One region of the Kocuria sp. SM24M-10 genome, then DNA from elsewhere that is predicted to be linked to it. Evidence: riboswitches for the same ligand, from Rfam matches in the RefSeq annotation. Region 1 holds a riboswitch; each other region holds the start of a gene.
The links. Region 1 has a riboswitch for cyclic di-AMP ahead of ABL57_RS18060 (C40 family peptidase). Riboswitches for the same ligand answer to the same signal wherever they lie in the genome.
Positions count from the first base shown of each region.

Region 1 (5,410 bases):
GCCCGGCCGGCACGCCCACGACCAGCCCGCAGTCACGCAAACAGGCCAGATGGTTGGACAGGGTCTGACGGCTCACCCCGATCCGGTCCGCCAGTTCCGAAGGCACCGCCGGGCCCTGCTGCAGCTGCAGCAGCACCGCGGCCCGGGTGGGATCGGCCAGTGCTTTGCCGAAGCGAGACATCACCTCGACCGGGGACAAGATCCTCATGCACTAACCGTACAGTAGAAGCTGTATCAAATGAGATGGGGCTCCCCTGGATGATCGGGCAATGTCCAGCTTGCATTCTTACGGTGAGAGCGGACGGGGGTGCCGTCCGCCACTGCGACATCCCCGTCCCCCGAGCCATCACCGCACCCCGGGCGGCCGTCGCTCCAATGCCCCTGCCGGGCGGGAAGAGTGCTGCCCGTATCCAGCGGGAGGTGAGGCAAGGCCATGCGTACTTTCCGGGGCCGTACAGCAAGGTCGACATCCGCGCACAGATTCCCTGCCGAGCGCAGGGCGGCAGGATCGTCGCGACTGTTCAAGACTGCATCCAGGCGCGGAGTGCCCCGAAGGTTCACCGGCGAGGATCCTGTCGGGGCACTCCACACTCGATGGATGGTCCGGCAACGACCGGCCGCCACCGCAGCAGCGAGTCCGGCTCAGCGGTAGGTGTAGTACCCGTCGAGGGGCATGGCGTTGACGGAGTGGACGAAGGTGCCCTGGGTCGGGTTCAGCGCCGAGACCATCTTGCCGCCACCGATGTAGATGCCGATGTGGTTGCCACCGTTCTGAGACACCAGGTCCCCAGGCTGCGGGGTGGAAGTCGGGGTGGCGGCGGCGATCTGCTGGAAACTGGTGCGGGGCAGGTCAATGCCGTTCTGGGCGTAGACCCACCCGGTGAACCCGGAGCAGTCCCAGGCCCCGAAAGAGGTCCCGCCCCAGACGTAGCCGGTGCCCACGCCCTGCATGGCCGTGCCCACGATGCCGCCGGCGGCCGGGGCGATCTCGGTGATGGCGGTGGACTGCGGGCTCACGCTCGAGGTGGCGGCGCCCTGCTGCGGGGCCGGGGCCTGGTCGGCGGGCTGCGCGGTGACCGGGGCCTGGGTGGTGTAAGAGGCCAGATTGGCCATCCCTGCGGCCGGAGCCGCATAGGAGGACCCGGAGGCGGCGGGGATCTCGGCGTAGGCCTGGGCCGGGGCGATGGAGCCCATCACGGCCACACCAGCAGCGGCGGCGATGGCGGTGGTGCGCCCGGCGCGCGAGGTGGTCCCGGCGCGGTGGCGGGCAGTGTTCTGCTTGAAAAGCGACATGGGTGGGTTCCTCCCTTTGCCTACGAGGTGAGCTGTCGGGTTCGGGTGGGAGACACCCGGCCGTTCAGGACGCACGCGCTCTGAACGACTTAACCCCAAGGCCCCGGCACACCGGGACCGGAAATGGTTTCCCCGCTTCTGCCAAGCGATTTCTCTTCAGGAACCCCGGGCACCGGCAGAACTCGGCGATGTGCCACGGGGATGCCGAGCGGATCAGCAACCGGCACACCGTGCACAATAACAGGTCTATTACGGAACAATCACAATCCGATTCGGGAGTGTATAGATCACGTATAGAGATAATCAATATTCGATGAAGTCCTGATGCTCAGCAGATACTTATCTGGCATCTTCCCGTGAAGAGACGACGGTAAAGAAGATGAGGTGGGACGGGACGCGGCGGTGGGCCCACGGCCGCGCGGACTGAATTGTCCTGTGGTGCCGGGGAATGATGCCTGGTCTCTCATGTTCAGGGGTGAGCATTTGGGGAGATTCCTGGGAATTTCAGTGGAAGATTCACACCGGTGGGTCCCCGCTGGGTGCGCTACGGTGACCGAGGTTCGAAGTACGGGAGGCCTGAGGAGGTCGCATGGCTATCTACGAGTACACCGCCGAGGAACGTCCCGCGGTTGCACCGGTGGTCGTGCCGCGGTCCAAGGGACGGATGGTCGTCAACTGGCTCACGTCCACCGACCACAAGACGATCGGGTACATGTACCTGATCTCCTCCTTCGGCTTCTTCTGCATCGCCGGTGTGATGGCGCTGCTGATCCGTGCCGAGCTGTTCGCCCCAGGTATGCAGATCCTGGAGACCAAGGAGCAGTACAACCAGCTGTTCACCATGCACGGCACGATCATGCTGCTGATGTTCGGCACCCCGCTGTTCGTCGGCTTCGCCAACGTCATCGTCCCGCTGCAGATCGGGGCCCCCGACGTCGCCTTCCCGCGGCTGAACGCCCTGGCGTTCTGGTTCTTCCTGTTCGGGTCCCTGATCGCCACCGCCGGCTTTCTCACCCCGCAGGGCGCGGCCTCCTTCGGCTGGTACGCCTACGCACCGCTGTCCAACGCGTCCTTCACCCCGGGCGTGGGGGGTGACCTGTGGGTGTTCGGGCTCATCCTGTCCGGTTTCGGCACGATCATGGGCGCGGTCAACTTCATCACCACGATCATCGCGATGCGCGCCCCGGGCATGACCGTGTGGCGGATGGGCCTGTTCACCTGGAACGTGCTCATCACCTCGCTGCTGGTGATCATGGCTTTCCCCCCACTCACTGCCGCGCTGTTCGCGCTGGGCATGGACCGCACCCTCGGTGGCAATATTTTCGACCCCGCCAACGGTGGGCCGGTGCTGTGGCAAAACCTGTTCTGGTTCTTCGGCCACCCCGAGGTCTACATCCTCGCCCTGCCGTTCTTCGGCATCGTCTCCGAGATCATCCCGGTGTTCTCCCGCAAGCCGCTGTTCGGCTACAAGGGCTTGGTGTTCGCCACGATCGCCATCGCCGCGCTGTCGGTGACGGTGTGGGCTCACCACATGTACGTCACCGGTACGGTGTTCTTGAGCTTCTTCGCGTTCATGACCATGATGATCGCCGTTCCCACCGGGGTGAAGTTCTTCAACTGGATCGGCACCATGTGGCAGGGCTCGATCACCTTCGAGACCCCGATGCTGTGGGTGCTGGGCTTCATGTTCACGTTCCTCTTCGGTGGTCTGACCGGGGTGATCCTCGCGTCCCCGCCACTGGACTTCCATCTCAACGACTCCTATTTCGTGGTCGCCCACTTCCACTACGTGCTCTTCGGCACCGTGGTCTTCGGCATGTTCGCCGGGTTCTACTTCTGGTGGCCGAAGTTCACCGGCAAGATGCTCAACGAGCGGATCGGCAAGATCCACTTCTGGCTGCTGTTCCTGGGCTTCCACATGACCTTCCTGATCCAGCACTGGCTGGGGGTCTCGGGGATGCCGCGCCGCTACGCGGACTACCTGCCGGAGGACGACTTCACCTGGATGAACCAGATCTCCACCATCGGGGCGATGTTGTTGGGCGTGTCGATGATCCCGTTCTTCTGGAACGTGTACACGACCTGGCGCCACGGCACGAAGGTCGAGGTGGACGACCCCTGGGGGTTCGGCGGATCGCTGGAGTGGGCGACGTCGTGTCCGCCGCCGCGGCACAACTTCACCTCGCTGCCGCGGATCCGCTCCGAGCGTCCCGCCCTGGACCTGCACCACCCGGAGCTGGCGGCGGAGTCCCCGCAGCAGTCCCCGGTCGACGACGCCGCCATCGCCACCCGAGAAAGCTGACACCAGTCCCCCGCTCGCTCCACGCAAGTGGTCTGCACGACACACTCCACCAGCAACACTTTGCCCTGGCCGGGGGCATGTCCCTGCCTTCCACAGTTGGACGCGCCCTTGTGTCCACCTACCAGTGCATTGCGCTCCGACACCCGTAGGCCACCACGGACCCCGTCGAAGGCTGCCTCCAGATGTGCAGGAGCAGGGCCACGGCGCGGGAAAACCAGCCCCAATCTGGGCAGGGAGACCTGAGCCGTGTGGTTGCCACGAGGAGCCCCGCGAAGGGGCTCAAGCGCCCGTCTCCTGGTGGGTCGCCATGATCGGGGCGCCGGGAACCTCGAGATCTTCCATGACAGCGGTCGCCAACCTGGACCTGCAGACGATTGGATGCGCAATGAGGAAGGGTGAACCTCGTGAAGGATCCGTCATCTGAACCACGATCGGAGACTCCATTTCAGGGAAATCGTCCCAACCCCCACGAACCCACGGAGGCGTCATGTCCATTCCCTCTCCCGGACGTGTCCTGGTGGTCGACGACGAGGTCGACCTGGCGGAACTGGTCGTGGAGTATCTGCGTAAGGCCGGCCTTCAGGTCGCGGTGCGCCATGACGGCAACCAGGCGGTGGCCGCGGTGCGCGACTTCTCCCCGGACGTGCTGGTGCTGGACCTGGGGCTGCCGGGGATCGACGGGATCGAGGTGTGCCGTCAGGTGCGGACCTTCTCGGACTGCCACGTGCTGATGCTCACCGCCCGCGACGACGAGATCGACAAGATCGTGGGCCTGTCGGTGGGCGCCGACGACTACGTGACCAAACCGTTCAGCCCGCGTGAGCTCGTGGCCCGAGTCCAGGCCATGCTGCGCCGGGTGCGCACCCGGCCCGCCCCCGCCCCGGAGCCGGCGGGTCAGGACCAGGCGCTGGTGATCGGGGACCTGGTGGTGGACGAGGCCGCCCGGGAAGTGCATCTGGGCGGGGAGCCGGTGGCGCTGACGAGGATCGAGTTCGACCTGCTCCTGTGTCTGGCTACCAACCCGCAGCTGGTGCTCTCTCGCCGGCAGCTGGTGGAGATGGTCTGGGACACGCACTGGACCGGGGACGAGCACCTGGTGGACGTGCACATCGGGCGGATCCGCAAGAAGCTCGGCGATACGGCCACCGACCCGAAATTCATCCACACCATCCGCGGGGTCGGCTACCGGATGGGCACCGGCCGATGAGCACCACCACCTCGACGGGCCGACGCTGGTCCTGGAGTCCGTTGACGGTGCGGTTGATGCTGGCCCAGACCGCGGTGCTGGCCGTCGGGCTGATCATCGTGGTCGTGACCGCGGTGCTGATCGGGCCGAACATGTTCTACCACGAGCTCGTTCAGGCCGGTCACGCCGATGCGGCCACCGGGCTGGTGCACCTTCAGGACGCCTTCCGCTCGGTGAGTCTCACGGCCCTGGTCATCGGCGGGCTGCCGGCCCTCTACATCGCCGGGCTGCTGACCTTCTACCTCTACCGCACCATCGGGCGGTCCCTGGCCTCCTTCAGCACCGCCGCCGGTGAGGTCGCCGCGGGCAACTATGAGGTTCGGGTCACCTCGGCGAAGCTGGGCCCGGAGTTCGACTCCCTGGCCTCTTCCTTCAACGAGATGGCCGCCCGGCTCGACGCCGTGGACACCACCCGGCGCCAGATGCTGGCCGATCTGGCCCACGAGATGCGCACCCCGCTGGCCAGTCTCAAAGGACATCTGGAAGGCATCGAGGACGGGGTGGTGGAACTCGACGGGCACACCACCGGGATCCTCAACGCCCAGATCACCCGCCTGGAGCGCCTGGCC
Region 1 is NZ_LDNX01000148.1:29,625-35,034, reverse strand. It holds gene ABL57_RS18065 (helix-turn-helix transcriptional regulator) at 1-208, opposite strand, end outside; gene ABL57_RS18060 (C40 family peptidase) at 643-1,293, opposite strand; cyclic di-AMP (ydaO/yuaA leader) riboswitch at 1,299-1,491, opposite strand; gene ctaD (cytochrome c oxidase subunit I) at 1,883-3,595, shown strand; gene ABL57_RS18050 (response regulator transcription factor) at 4,083-4,802, shown strand; gene ABL57_RS18045 (cell wall metabolism sensor histidine kinase WalK) at 4,799-5,410, shown strand, end outside.

Region 2 (5,410 bases), on a different contig from region 1:
GCCTCAACAGCGGCCAGTTCTTCGACCATCATCCGGGTCTCCTCCTCCAGGATCTTCATCTCCTCCTGTGCTTCCTCCGGGGCCTGAGCCTTGGCCTCTTCCGGGGTCAACCCGTACCACTCCTCCAACCAGGTGGTGAACTGGTCGATCTGGTGCTGCTGGCTGGCGATGATGTTCTCCGCGTGGGTGCGGATGTCCGGGCTGGTCCCGCGCTCGAGCTCCAGCTGGGCCATCTCGATCGCGGCCTGGTGGTGGCCAATGATCTCGGCCAGGAAAGTGACCTCCAGCTGCTCGCCCTCCAAACCGGCCAGGGTCTCACCGAATTCGTAGGCGGTCGGGGAGGTGGGATCGGGGCCGAGCATGTCCTCCGGGGCCTGATCCTGGGCGTGGGACGAGACCGGGGTGGTCACCTGTCCGTGGGCGAACACTGGGGCGCTGGCCCCGCCCCACAGGGCCGTGGCGACGACAACGGTGGAGGCGGCGGCCGCCGTGCGACGGCCAGGGAACTGGATGGAACGCATGATGATGTCTCTCTTCCGCAATGAAGGAGCTCGACCCCGAGGTGCCGGCTCGGTCATCAGCCCCGTACCCTGCGCGTGAACAAACCGCGCGGGCAGAGCTGTACTGAACAAGGGGCGGGGGGAAGAGGGAACCCGCATCCGGGCACGCCCGATCAGCCCATCAGGCTCCTCTTTCACCGACGGAGGCCGGTCATCGGCGTCCGTGGGTCAGCGCGAGTCTGGGCTCAGCCCAGGGAGGCGACCAGTGCCGCACAGGCGGCCTCGCAGCGACGGCAGGCCTCAGCACAGATCCGGCAGTGCTCGTGCATGTCCGCGTGCTGCTCGCACTCATCAGCACACGCCTTGCACGCCATCTGGCAGACCCGGATCGCGTCCAAGGTGATGTTCGCGTCGTAGCCGGTGTGCCGGGAGAGCACCCGCCCGGTGGCCTCGCACAGGTCCGCGCAGTCGAGATTGGTGCGGATGCACTTGGTCAGCTCGGCGACCATGTCCTCGGACAGGCAGGCATCGGCACAAGCGGTGCAGGTCTGGGCGCACTCGAAGCAGGCCTCGATACAGGCCGCCAGCTTGCCCTGGTCCACTCCCCCGAGGTCCTTCGGGTAGGTCTCCAGCATCGCGCTCACGTGATGGGTCATGGCTTGCTCCTTCGTCGGTTCGGTCGAGGAGACGAACCGGCCGGAGCCAGCCCGCCATGTCATCGACAGTAAACTGCCGATTCTGTGTGACGCGACCCGAAAGCTTGAAGATTTGATGAAGATCAACGCCTCAAGAATCCGCGATCCCGCCTCACTACCTGGCCTCTACATCGGTGCAGCGGGCTGAATATGGAGATTTCATGAAGAAACCCTGCCCTAAGGCCTCGGAAGGGCACTTCCGAAGCCCTCCCAAACTGTGAGCCACCTTGAAAATCCTCCCCAACAATCTTGGTGCTGGCCCGGCCCGCGCTGAAGACTGCGCATGGTTGCAGAGCCCTGTCGCTGTCGGCTGCGTCCAGCGAAACGCGCGCCACCATGCCATGTGTCCTAGTCAGAGCGCTTTGAAAGACCGGTGTGAGCTACGCGACGGGTCCTGCTGCGTGACGGTTTCACTTCCTCGGGGCGTATTTTTCCGAGGCCGGAATCACAGCTTCCCGCTCCCGACTGAGGAGAGAATCCAGGCCGTGACCTAAACGTGACACTTTCGTTATGGATGGGCTACTGTCCACTGTGTGCCGATGACTGATCCGGTCGGCGCCCTCGTGCACATCGCCGAATTCTGCCGGTGCTCGAGGTTCCTGAAGAGATATCGCTTGGCAGAAGCGGGGGAACCATTTTCGGTCCCGGTGATCCGGGGCCTTGGGGTTAAGCCGGCAGAGCGCGTGCGCTCTGCCGGCCGGGTGTCTCCCACCCGCATCCGACAGCTCACCTCGTAGGCAAAGGGAGGAACTCACCCATGACTGTTTTCAAGCGCCACGCTGCCCGCCACCGTGCCGAGACCACCTCTCACGCCGTGCGCAACACCACGATCGCTGCCACCGCCGGTGCGGTGCTCATCGGCTCCATCGCCCCGGCCCAGGCCTACGCCGAGGTCCCCGCAGAGACCGCCCCCGCCTACGCGACCCCCGCGTCCGCACTGACGACTTACACCTCGGCGGCCTCCCAGCCCGCGGCCGCCCCGCAGACCGTCTCCACCGCCTCTTCCCAGGCCCCGGCCGCGCCCGAGCAGGCTACATCGGCCGTGGCGGTGTCCACCCAATCGGCGGACATCACCGAAATTACCGGCGCCTCCGGGATCGTGGGCACAGCGATGCAGGGAGCCGGCACCGGTTACGTCTGGGGCGGCACGGACTTCGGCGCCTGGGACTGCTCCGGCTTCACCCAGTGGGTCTACGCCCAGCAGGGCATCGACCTCCCCCGCACTAGCCAGCAGCAGTGGGCGGCCGGCACCCTGACCACCGACCCGCAGCCTGGCGACCTCGTCGTCCAGAACGGCGGGGCCCACATCGGGATCTACCTTGGTGGCGGCAAGATGATCTCCGCGCTGAATCCCACCCAGGGCACCTTCGTGCACAGCGTGAATGCCATGCCGACGGTCGGCTACGTCACCTTCCGCTGAGCCAACCCTCCGTCCGCCACGAATGCCGCTCGTGGCGGGCGGCGGGTGTGCCCCCCACCTGATCAGCATCCAGGATCGGTCGGTCAGAACCGGAGATGCCTGCACCCATCCACCGCCGGGGAACACCCCGATCTGGCCGCCTGATGGGCCCGCTCTTGAAGGTTCAGTGAAGATCTACCGCCCAGCCCTCCCAGCCCGGCGAAGCCAGCTGCGGCGGGGCTACCGTGGATGGATCGGTCCGCCTCGACCCGAGGCTGAACAGAGCAAACACCACGATGTGCAGGTCCAGTACGGGCTGCTGCGAAAGAGAGATTCGTCATGACGTCGACGTTCAAGCACCTGGCCGCCGGGACGGCCCTGGCGCTGGCCCTCAGCGGTGCCGGGGCGACCGCGGCGGTCGCGTCCCCGACGCACCAGCCTGCCTCCGCCTCCGCACAGACGGGCGCTGAGCGGCACATGAACCACGACCGCCACTTCGCCGTGATGATGGTCCCCCACCACCAAGGTGCCACCGACATGGCCGAGCTGGCCCTGCAGAAGTCCGAGCGTCCCGAAATCCGTGACCTGGCGGAGAAGATTATCGAGGCCCAGACCGAGGAGATCCAGCAACTGGAAGCAGCGGCCCAGCGGCTGGCCGCCGAGAACACCCCGGGACACCACCACCATGGACACGGCCACCACCACGGCCACGGGCACCACGTCCACGGCCATGGCCATGGCGGCCATGGCCAGAGCATGAATGCCGACATGCAGGGCGCCATGATGGGCGAGATGGACGGCATGGACGGCATGGACGGCATGAGCCTCGAAGAGCTGGCGAAACGGTCCGGGGATGAGTTCGACAAGGCCTTCCTCGAAGAGATGATCGCCCACCACCAGATGGCTCTCGAGATGGCCGAGATGGAGCTGCAGATGGGCACCGACCCCGAGTTGCGAGCCATGGCGGAGAAGATGATCGAGGACCAGCAGGCGGAGATCGAGCTCATGCAGGGCTGGTTGGAGGAGTGGTTCGCGGCCTGATCCAGGACCACGAGCTGGGCCGTCATCGACTGGAACGGGCCGACACCGGGATGTCATGGTCCCCGTCGACCCGTTCCAGCCAGTCCAGTCCAGTGCGGTGATCCCCGACGCGGCACCCGATGGGCGCGCACCCTTCGCGCAGTCAGCAGCACCCCGAACGGTCACCGACCAACCGTAGGTTTGGCAGCACCGCGCCCTCTTGCCTCAGGACACGGCCCCCCTCCCCCTCGCCTGGGGTCCTGTTCCTCCAGCGCGCGCACCGTCACCGAGATGGCCGAGACCACCGGAGTCCCCTCGCCCGGTGGTGGTGGCCGGATCCCGGCCGTGTTGCGTCTGTCCGGGCTCGTGGAGGGGCGACACGCGATCTTCTCAGTGTCCGATATCCCTCTCATCGGCCCGGTGCAGGGGATCGTTAGCCACAGCGACCACCGGTTCACCGGTGAGCCCGGCCACGACGAGTCCACCCCCCTGTTTCGTTTCCGAGGCCTCAGACACGGTCGCCCTGGGACGCTGGGGCTCGCAGCACAGTGTTCATGTCACAGCGATCAGTACCGGGAGGACAGATGACGGATCCGCTCACCGGACGTGTGCTGGTGGTCGACGACGAGGTCGACCTCGCGCAGCTGATCGCGGACTATCTGCGCAAGGCCGGGCTGGAGGTCGTGATGCGCCACGACGGCACGGAGGCGGTGGCCGCGGTACGGAACTTCGCCCCGGACGTGCTGGTGCTCGACCTCGGGCTGCCGGGGATCGACGGGATCGAGGTGTGCCGTCAGGTGCGGACCTTCTCGGACTGCCACGTCCTGATGCTCACCGCCCGGGATGATGAGGTCGACAAGATCGTGGGCCTGTCGATGGGAGCCGACGACTACGTGACCAAGCCGTTCAGCCCGCGCGAACTCGTGGCCCGGGTGCAGGCCATGCTGCGCCGGGTGCGCACCCAGTCCGCACCCGTCCCGGAGCCGGCGGGCCAGGACCAGGGGCTGGTGATCGGGGACCTGGTGGTGGACGGGGACTCCCGCCAGGTGCACCTGGGCGGGGAACCGGTGGCGTTGACGAGGATCGAGTTCGACCTGCTCCTGTGCCTGGCTGCCCGCCCCCAACTGGTGCTCTCGCGCCGGCAGCTGGTGGAGATGGTCTGGGACACGCACTGGACCGGGGACGAGCACCTGGTGGATGTGCACATCGGACGGATCCGCAAGAAGCTCGGCGACGTAGCCACCAGGCCGACATTCATCCACACGATCCGCGGGATCGGCTACCGGATGGGCACCGGGCGATGAGCGCCGCCGTCTCCGACCGGACCCGGGCCTGGTCTTTGTCCTGGAGCCCATTGACGGTGCGATTGATGCTAGCCCAGACCGCAGTGCTGGCCATCGGGCTGATCATCGTGGTGATCACCGCGGTGCTGGTCGGGCCGAACATGTTCTATCACGAGCTCATCGAGGCCGGCCACGCCGATGAGGCCACCGGACTGGTGCACCTGGAGGACGCCTTCCGCTCGGTGAGCCTCACCGCCCTGACCATCGGGGGGCTCCCGGCGCTCTACATCGCCGGGATGCTCACCTTCTACCTCTACCGCACGATCGGGCGGTCCCTGGTCTCCTTCAGCACCGCCGCCCAGGAGGTGGCTGCCGGCAACTACGACGTGCGTGTCACCTCCACCAGCCTGGGCGCGGAGTTCGACTCCCTGGCTGGGTCTTTCAACGACATGGCGGCCAGGCTCGACGCCGTGGACACCACCCGGCGCCAGATGCTGGCCGATCTGGCTCATG
Region 2 is NZ_LDNX01000072.1:8,890-14,299, reverse strand. It holds gene ABL57_RS08695 (DUF305 domain-containing protein) at 1-521, opposite strand, end outside; gene ABL57_RS08690 (four-helix bundle copper-binding protein) at 746-1,156, opposite strand; cyclic di-AMP (ydaO/yuaA leader) riboswitch at 1,757-1,947, shown strand; gene ABL57_RS22660 (C40 family peptidase) at 1,953-2,615, shown strand; gene ABL57_RS08680 (DUF305 domain-containing protein) at 2,934-3,635, shown strand; gene ABL57_RS08675 (response regulator transcription factor) at 4,199-4,918, shown strand; gene ABL57_RS08670 (cell wall metabolism sensor histidine kinase WalK) at 4,984-5,410, shown strand, end outside.
Region 2: another riboswitch for cyclic di-AMP. It lies ahead of ABL57_RS22660 (C40 family peptidase); the one in region 1 lies ahead of ABL57_RS18060 (C40 family peptidase).

Region 3 (5,410 bases), on a different contig from region 1:
TGTAGACGCCGATGTGGGCCGAGCCCATGCCGCCGTCGGCGTAGTAGACGAGGTCGCCGGGCTTGGCCTGGCCGGCGGAGACCTGCGTGCCGAGGCTCAGATAGGAGGCCGGCCAGCCGTGGTGGTTGATGCCGGCGGCGCGCAGGGCGTTGGTGACCAGGGCCGTGCAGTCCTGGCCGACGCCGAGCTGGCCCAGAGCGGCCGAGGAGATGGTGGCGCCCTTGCCGGAGGCGGAGCTCTGCGGGGCGACGGTGCGCTCGGCCGCCGGGGCCGCCTGGACGGCCGGCTTCGGCGCAGGGGCCTGCTTCACGGCCGGCTGCGGGGCGGCCTGCACGGCGGGGGCGGCCGGCTGCGGGGCCGGGGCGGGCTTCGGGGCGGCCACGGGCTTCGGGGCGGCCACGGCCTTCGACGCCGGCTGCGCCACGGGGGCCACGACAGGGGCGGCCTGCACGGCGGGGGCGGCCGGCTGCGGGGCCGGGGCGACGACCGGCTGCGCCGCCGGCGTCGCTGCCGGCCGCTGGACGGTCTCGCGGGCCTCGGGCTCCGCCTTCTTCTCGGCCGCCTTCTTCTCGTTCTTCTCGGCCTGCTTCTTCTCGGACTCGTCCTGGGCCTTCGTCACGTGGGCGACCGGCGCGAGGGAGACGGTGGGGGCGGCGGACGGGGTCGCCGCGGCCACGGCGGACAGCGGGGCGTCGGCGGCGGCCTCCTGGGCCGGGGCCTCGTGCGCGGAGACGGTGGTGGCCAGCGCCAGGCCGGAGAGGGCGGCGACGGCGGCCACGGTGCGGGCCCGGCCGGTCAGGAGGGAGGCGACGCCGGTCGAGGAGTTCAGGTCACGAGTCATGGGGGTTTCAGCAGGCTTTCTGGAGGGCCGGGCGAACCTGCCGGGAGACTGCGGTGACAGCACGGATCACCCCGCGCGCAGGCGCGCGGGGTGATCGATCTCCGGCAGCGCGGCCGTCCGGATGCGGAGGGCCGCGCACGGCGGGGGGAACGGAGGAGGGCGTCCGAAGGCGGACGGGGCGCACGGCGTCGGGGAGGACGGATGTGCGGGGGGGGGGGACCCGGGAGTGCGGGTCCGGGTGGTCCGGGAGGGACCGGGTGCCTCCCGCGGGGACCCTGGGGTCTCCGCGGGAGACGAGCCGGATCAGCCGATCCGGTAGTAGCCGTCGAGCTGCATGGCGTTGACGGAGTGGATCTGCGTGCCCTGCGAGGGGTTCAGCGCCGAGATCATCTTGCCGCCGCCGATGTAGATGCCCACGTGGCCGCCACCGTTCTGGGAGACGAGGTCGCCGGGCTGCGGGTTGGACACGGGGGTGCCGGCGGCGAACTGGGCCCAGGTGGTGCGGGGCAGGTCGATGCCGTTCTGGGCGAAGACCCACTGGGTGAAGCCGGAGCAGTCCCAGGCGCCGAAGGCGGTGCCGCCGTAGACGTAGCCGGAGCCGATGCCCTGCTGGGCGGTGCCCACGATGCCGCCGGCGGCCGCGGTGATCTCGGTCGTGGCGTTGGCCTGCGGGGTCACGCTCGCGGTGGAGACCGCCGGCTGCGCGGCGGGGGCCGGGGCCTGGTAGGCCGGGGCGGCGGGCTGCGCGGCGACGGGGGCCTGGTAGGCGGCGGGGGCCGGGGCCTGGTAGGTGTAGGAGGCCAGCGAGGCGGCGGCCGGAGCCGGGGCCGAGTAGGCGGCACCGGAGGCCGCGGGTATCTCGGCGTAGGCCTGGGCCGGGGCGATGGAGCCGACGATCGCGGCGCCGGCGGCGGCGGCGATCGTGGTGTTGCGCACGGCGTTCGAGGTGGTCTCGGCGCGGTGGCGGGCGGTGTTCTGCTTGAAAATAGCCATGGGTGTGTTCCTCCCTTTGCCTACGAGGTGAGCTGTCGGATTCGGGTGGGAGACACCCGGCCGCGGAGCGCATGCGCTCCGGCGACTTAACCCCAAGGCCCCGGATCACCGGGACCGGAAATGGTTCCCCCGCTTCTGCCAAGCAGTTTCTGTGCATGGGCCCCGGGCACCGGCAGAATTCGGCGATGTGCACGAGGATGCCGATCCGACCAGTGATCAGCACGGGTTGAACAATACATGACCGGTTACGGAAGTGTCACGTTTTGATCACGGCCGATCACGGAATTGCATCTCGGACCGGACGAAAACCTGTGGATTATGTCGTTCCGGACTATCAGTGCGATCCGGCCGCGCACGGTGGAGCGAGGGTCCGGGCACCCCTGAACCCGCGGCTCACCAGGGCATTCGCCGCCGGCGGGGCACGGTCCGGCCGAACTGGCCGAAAGTGCCTTGTGAACGTCCCCACAAGGGTGGCCGGGTCTCGCGCAGGGCCCCGTGACCTGTCTCGTGACCTGTCCCGTGACCTGCCCCCGGGCCGGGCACGACCCGACGGGCGCTCAGACGGCGAGGACCCGGATGGCCCCGGCCGTGCGCAGGTCGATCTCCGCGGACCGGCCGGTCTCGGCGACCTCGATCCGCACCCGCTGGCCCTCCACGCGGGCCCGAACGACGGCCCCGGTGAGCACGCCGACGTCGCTCAGCACGCCCAGCAGCGCGGCGTCGGCCTGCACCACCTCCGGCAGCAGCGCCACGGTGTGCGTCGCCTCCGGATCCGCGCGGGCGGCCTCCAGCAGGGAGGGGTGCCCCGCCGCCGAGGGGCTGTCCTCGACGCCCAGTGCGGCCAGGCCCGGGATCGGCGTGCCGTACGGGGAGTATCGGGGGCTGTGCAGCAGGTCCACCAGCCGCCGTTCGACCTGCTCGCTCATCACGTGCTCCCAGCGGCACGCCTCGTCGTGGACCTGGGCCAGGTCCAGTCCGATGACGTCGGCCAGCAGCCGCTCCGCCAGACGGTGCTTGCGCATCACCTGCACCGCGCGTTCGCGGCCCAGCTCGGTGAGCACCAGGGAGCGGTCGGCCCCCACCGTCAGCAGTCCGTCGCGCTCCATCCGGGACACCGTCTGCGAGACGGTGGGCCCGGAGTGGTCGAGGCGCTCGACGATGCGCGCCCGCATGGGCGTGATGCCCTCCTCCTCGAGCTCGAGCACGGTCCGCAGGTACATCTCCGTGGTGTCGATCAGATCGCTCATGCCTCAGTCATCCTTCGTCCGGCCGTCCGTCCCCGGGGATCCCGCCCGGTCCGGTCTTCCCGCACGAGCTTAGTCCGCGGTCCCCTGCCGCGGAGGGGACCGGGCCGCGGCGGGGCCCGGGTCCGGGTGGGGCAGAATGGGCCGGGGCCCGGCCGTGCACGCCCCTGCACCACCGCCGCGCCCGCCGCCCGCCGCACGTCCGTCATGAGGGAGCACCCGTTGTCCGCACACGTCACCATCCCCCCGCACCTGCTCCCGGCCGACGGCCGGTTCGGCGCCGGGCCCTCCAAGGTCCGCCCGGAGCAGGTCGAGGCCGTCGCCCGGGCCGGGGCCGGGCTGCTCGGGACCTCCCACCGGCAGGCCCCGGTCCGGCGGCTCGTGGGCTCGGTGTGCGAGGGCCTGGCGCAGTTCCTCCGTCTGCCCGAGGGCCACGAGGTCCTGCTCGGCCTCGGCGGGGCCACCGCCTTCTGGGACGCCGCCGTCTTCGGGCTGGTCGAGGCCAAGGCCCAGCACCTGGTGTTCGGCGAGTTCGGCGCCAAGTTCGCCCAGGCCACGGACGCCGCGCCGTTCCTGGAGGCCTCCTCGGTGGTGGAGTCCCTGCCCGGCACCCGTCCGGAGCCGCGGGCGGAGGACGGCGTGGACGTCTACGCCTGGCCCCAGAACGAGACCTCCACCGGGGTGGCCGCCCCCGTGCTCCGGCCCGCCGGCATCGCGGACGAGGCGCTGGTGCTGGTCGACGCCACCTCGGCGGCGGGCGGAATGGCCGCGGACCTCTCCGCGGCGGACGTCTACTACTTCTCCCCGCAGAAGAACCTGGGCTCCGACGGCGGGCTGTGGCTGGGGGCCTTCTCCCCCGCCGCGATCGAGCGGATCCAGCGGATCGGCGCCTCCGGGCGCTGGGTCCCCGACTTCCTGAAGCTGACCACGGCCCTGGAGAACTCCCGCAAGGACCAGACCTACAACACCCCGGCGCTGGCCACGCTGGTGATGCTGGACGAGCAGCTGCGCTGGCTCAACGACCGGGGCGGCATGGCCTGGGCGGCGGCCCGCACGAAGGAGTCCTCCGACCTGGTCTACGCCTGGGCCGAGGCCTCCCCCTTCGCCGCCCCCTTCGTGGCCCGCCCGCAGGACCGCTCCACGGTGATCACCACGGTGGACTTCGACTCGGGCGTGGACGCCGCCGCCGTGGCCGCCGTGCTGCGCGCCCACGGCGTGGTGGACGTGGAGCCCTACCGGAAGCTGGGGCGCAACCAGCTGCGGATCGCCACGTTCGTCTCGATCGAGCCCGACGACGTCGCGCGGCTGCTGGCCTGCGTGGACCACGTCGTCGACCGGCTGCGCGCGCCGGGCGGCGGGCGCTAGGGAGCCGCCCCCGGGGGCGCCGCCCCGGCCGCGGGGCCCCGGGCGCGCAGCCGCAGCCAGAACAGGGCGCCGACCAGGGCCCCGCCGAGCCCGGCGGCCACGGCCACGCCCATGCCCCACCGCGCCCCGAGGGCGTCCGTGATCCACCCGACCACGGGCGCCCCCACCGGGGTGCCGCCCATGAAGATGGCCATGTAGAGGCTCATCACCCGGCCGCGCATCACCGGGGAGGTGGTCGACTGCACATAGGCGTTGGCGGTGGTCATGATCGTCAGGGAGGACAGCCCGCACGGGACCAGCCACAGCGCGAACACCGTCAGGGTGGGCGCCGTGGCCGCCCCGAGGCAGCTGAGCGCGAAGACGGCGCTGCCGCCGTAGACGTAGCGCAACCGGGCGCTGCGCCGCCGGGCCGAGAGCAGGGCGCCCGCCACCGTGCCCACCGCGAGGACCGAGTTGAGCACCCCGAAGGTCTCCGGTCCGCGGCCGAACTCGGGGCCGGCCATGGCGGCCAGGAACACGGCGAAGTTCAGCCCGAAGGTGCCGATGAGGAAGATCGTCACCAGCACCGCCACGATGTCGGGACGGCCGCCGACGTAGGCGAGTCCCTCCCGGATCTGCCCGCGCCCCCTCCCGGAGCGCGGCATCCCGCGCAGCTCCTCGGACCGGATGGCGAGGATCGCGGCGAGCATGGCGCCGAAGGTGAGCGTGTTGAGCAGGAACACCCACCCGGAACCGATCGAGGCCACGAGCACGCCGGCGGCGGCGGGGCCGATCATCCGGGCCGCGTTGAACGAGGTGGAGTTCAGGGCCACGGCGTTGGAGAGGTAGTCGTCGTCGACCATCTCGGAGACGAAGGTCTGGCGCACGGGAGCGTCCACGGTGGACGCGACACCGAGGGCCAGGGCGAAGGCGTAGACGAGCCCCAGGGTCGCCACCCCGGCCAGCACGGCCGCGCCCAGTCCCGCCG
Region 3 is NZ_LDNX01000030.1:6,249-11,658, forward strand. It holds gene ABL57_RS03415 (C40 family peptidase) at 1-841, opposite strand, end outside; gene ABL57_RS03420 (C40 family peptidase) at 1,145-1,834, opposite strand; cyclic di-AMP (ydaO/yuaA leader) riboswitch at 1,840-2,029, opposite strand; gene ABL57_RS03425 (metal-dependent transcriptional regulator) at 2,392-3,081, opposite strand; gene serC (phosphoserine transaminase) at 3,286-4,443, shown strand; gene ABL57_RS03435 (MFS transporter) at 4,440-5,410, opposite strand, start outside.
Region 3: another riboswitch for cyclic di-AMP. It lies ahead of ABL57_RS03420 (C40 family peptidase); the one in region 1 lies ahead of ABL57_RS18060 (C40 family peptidase).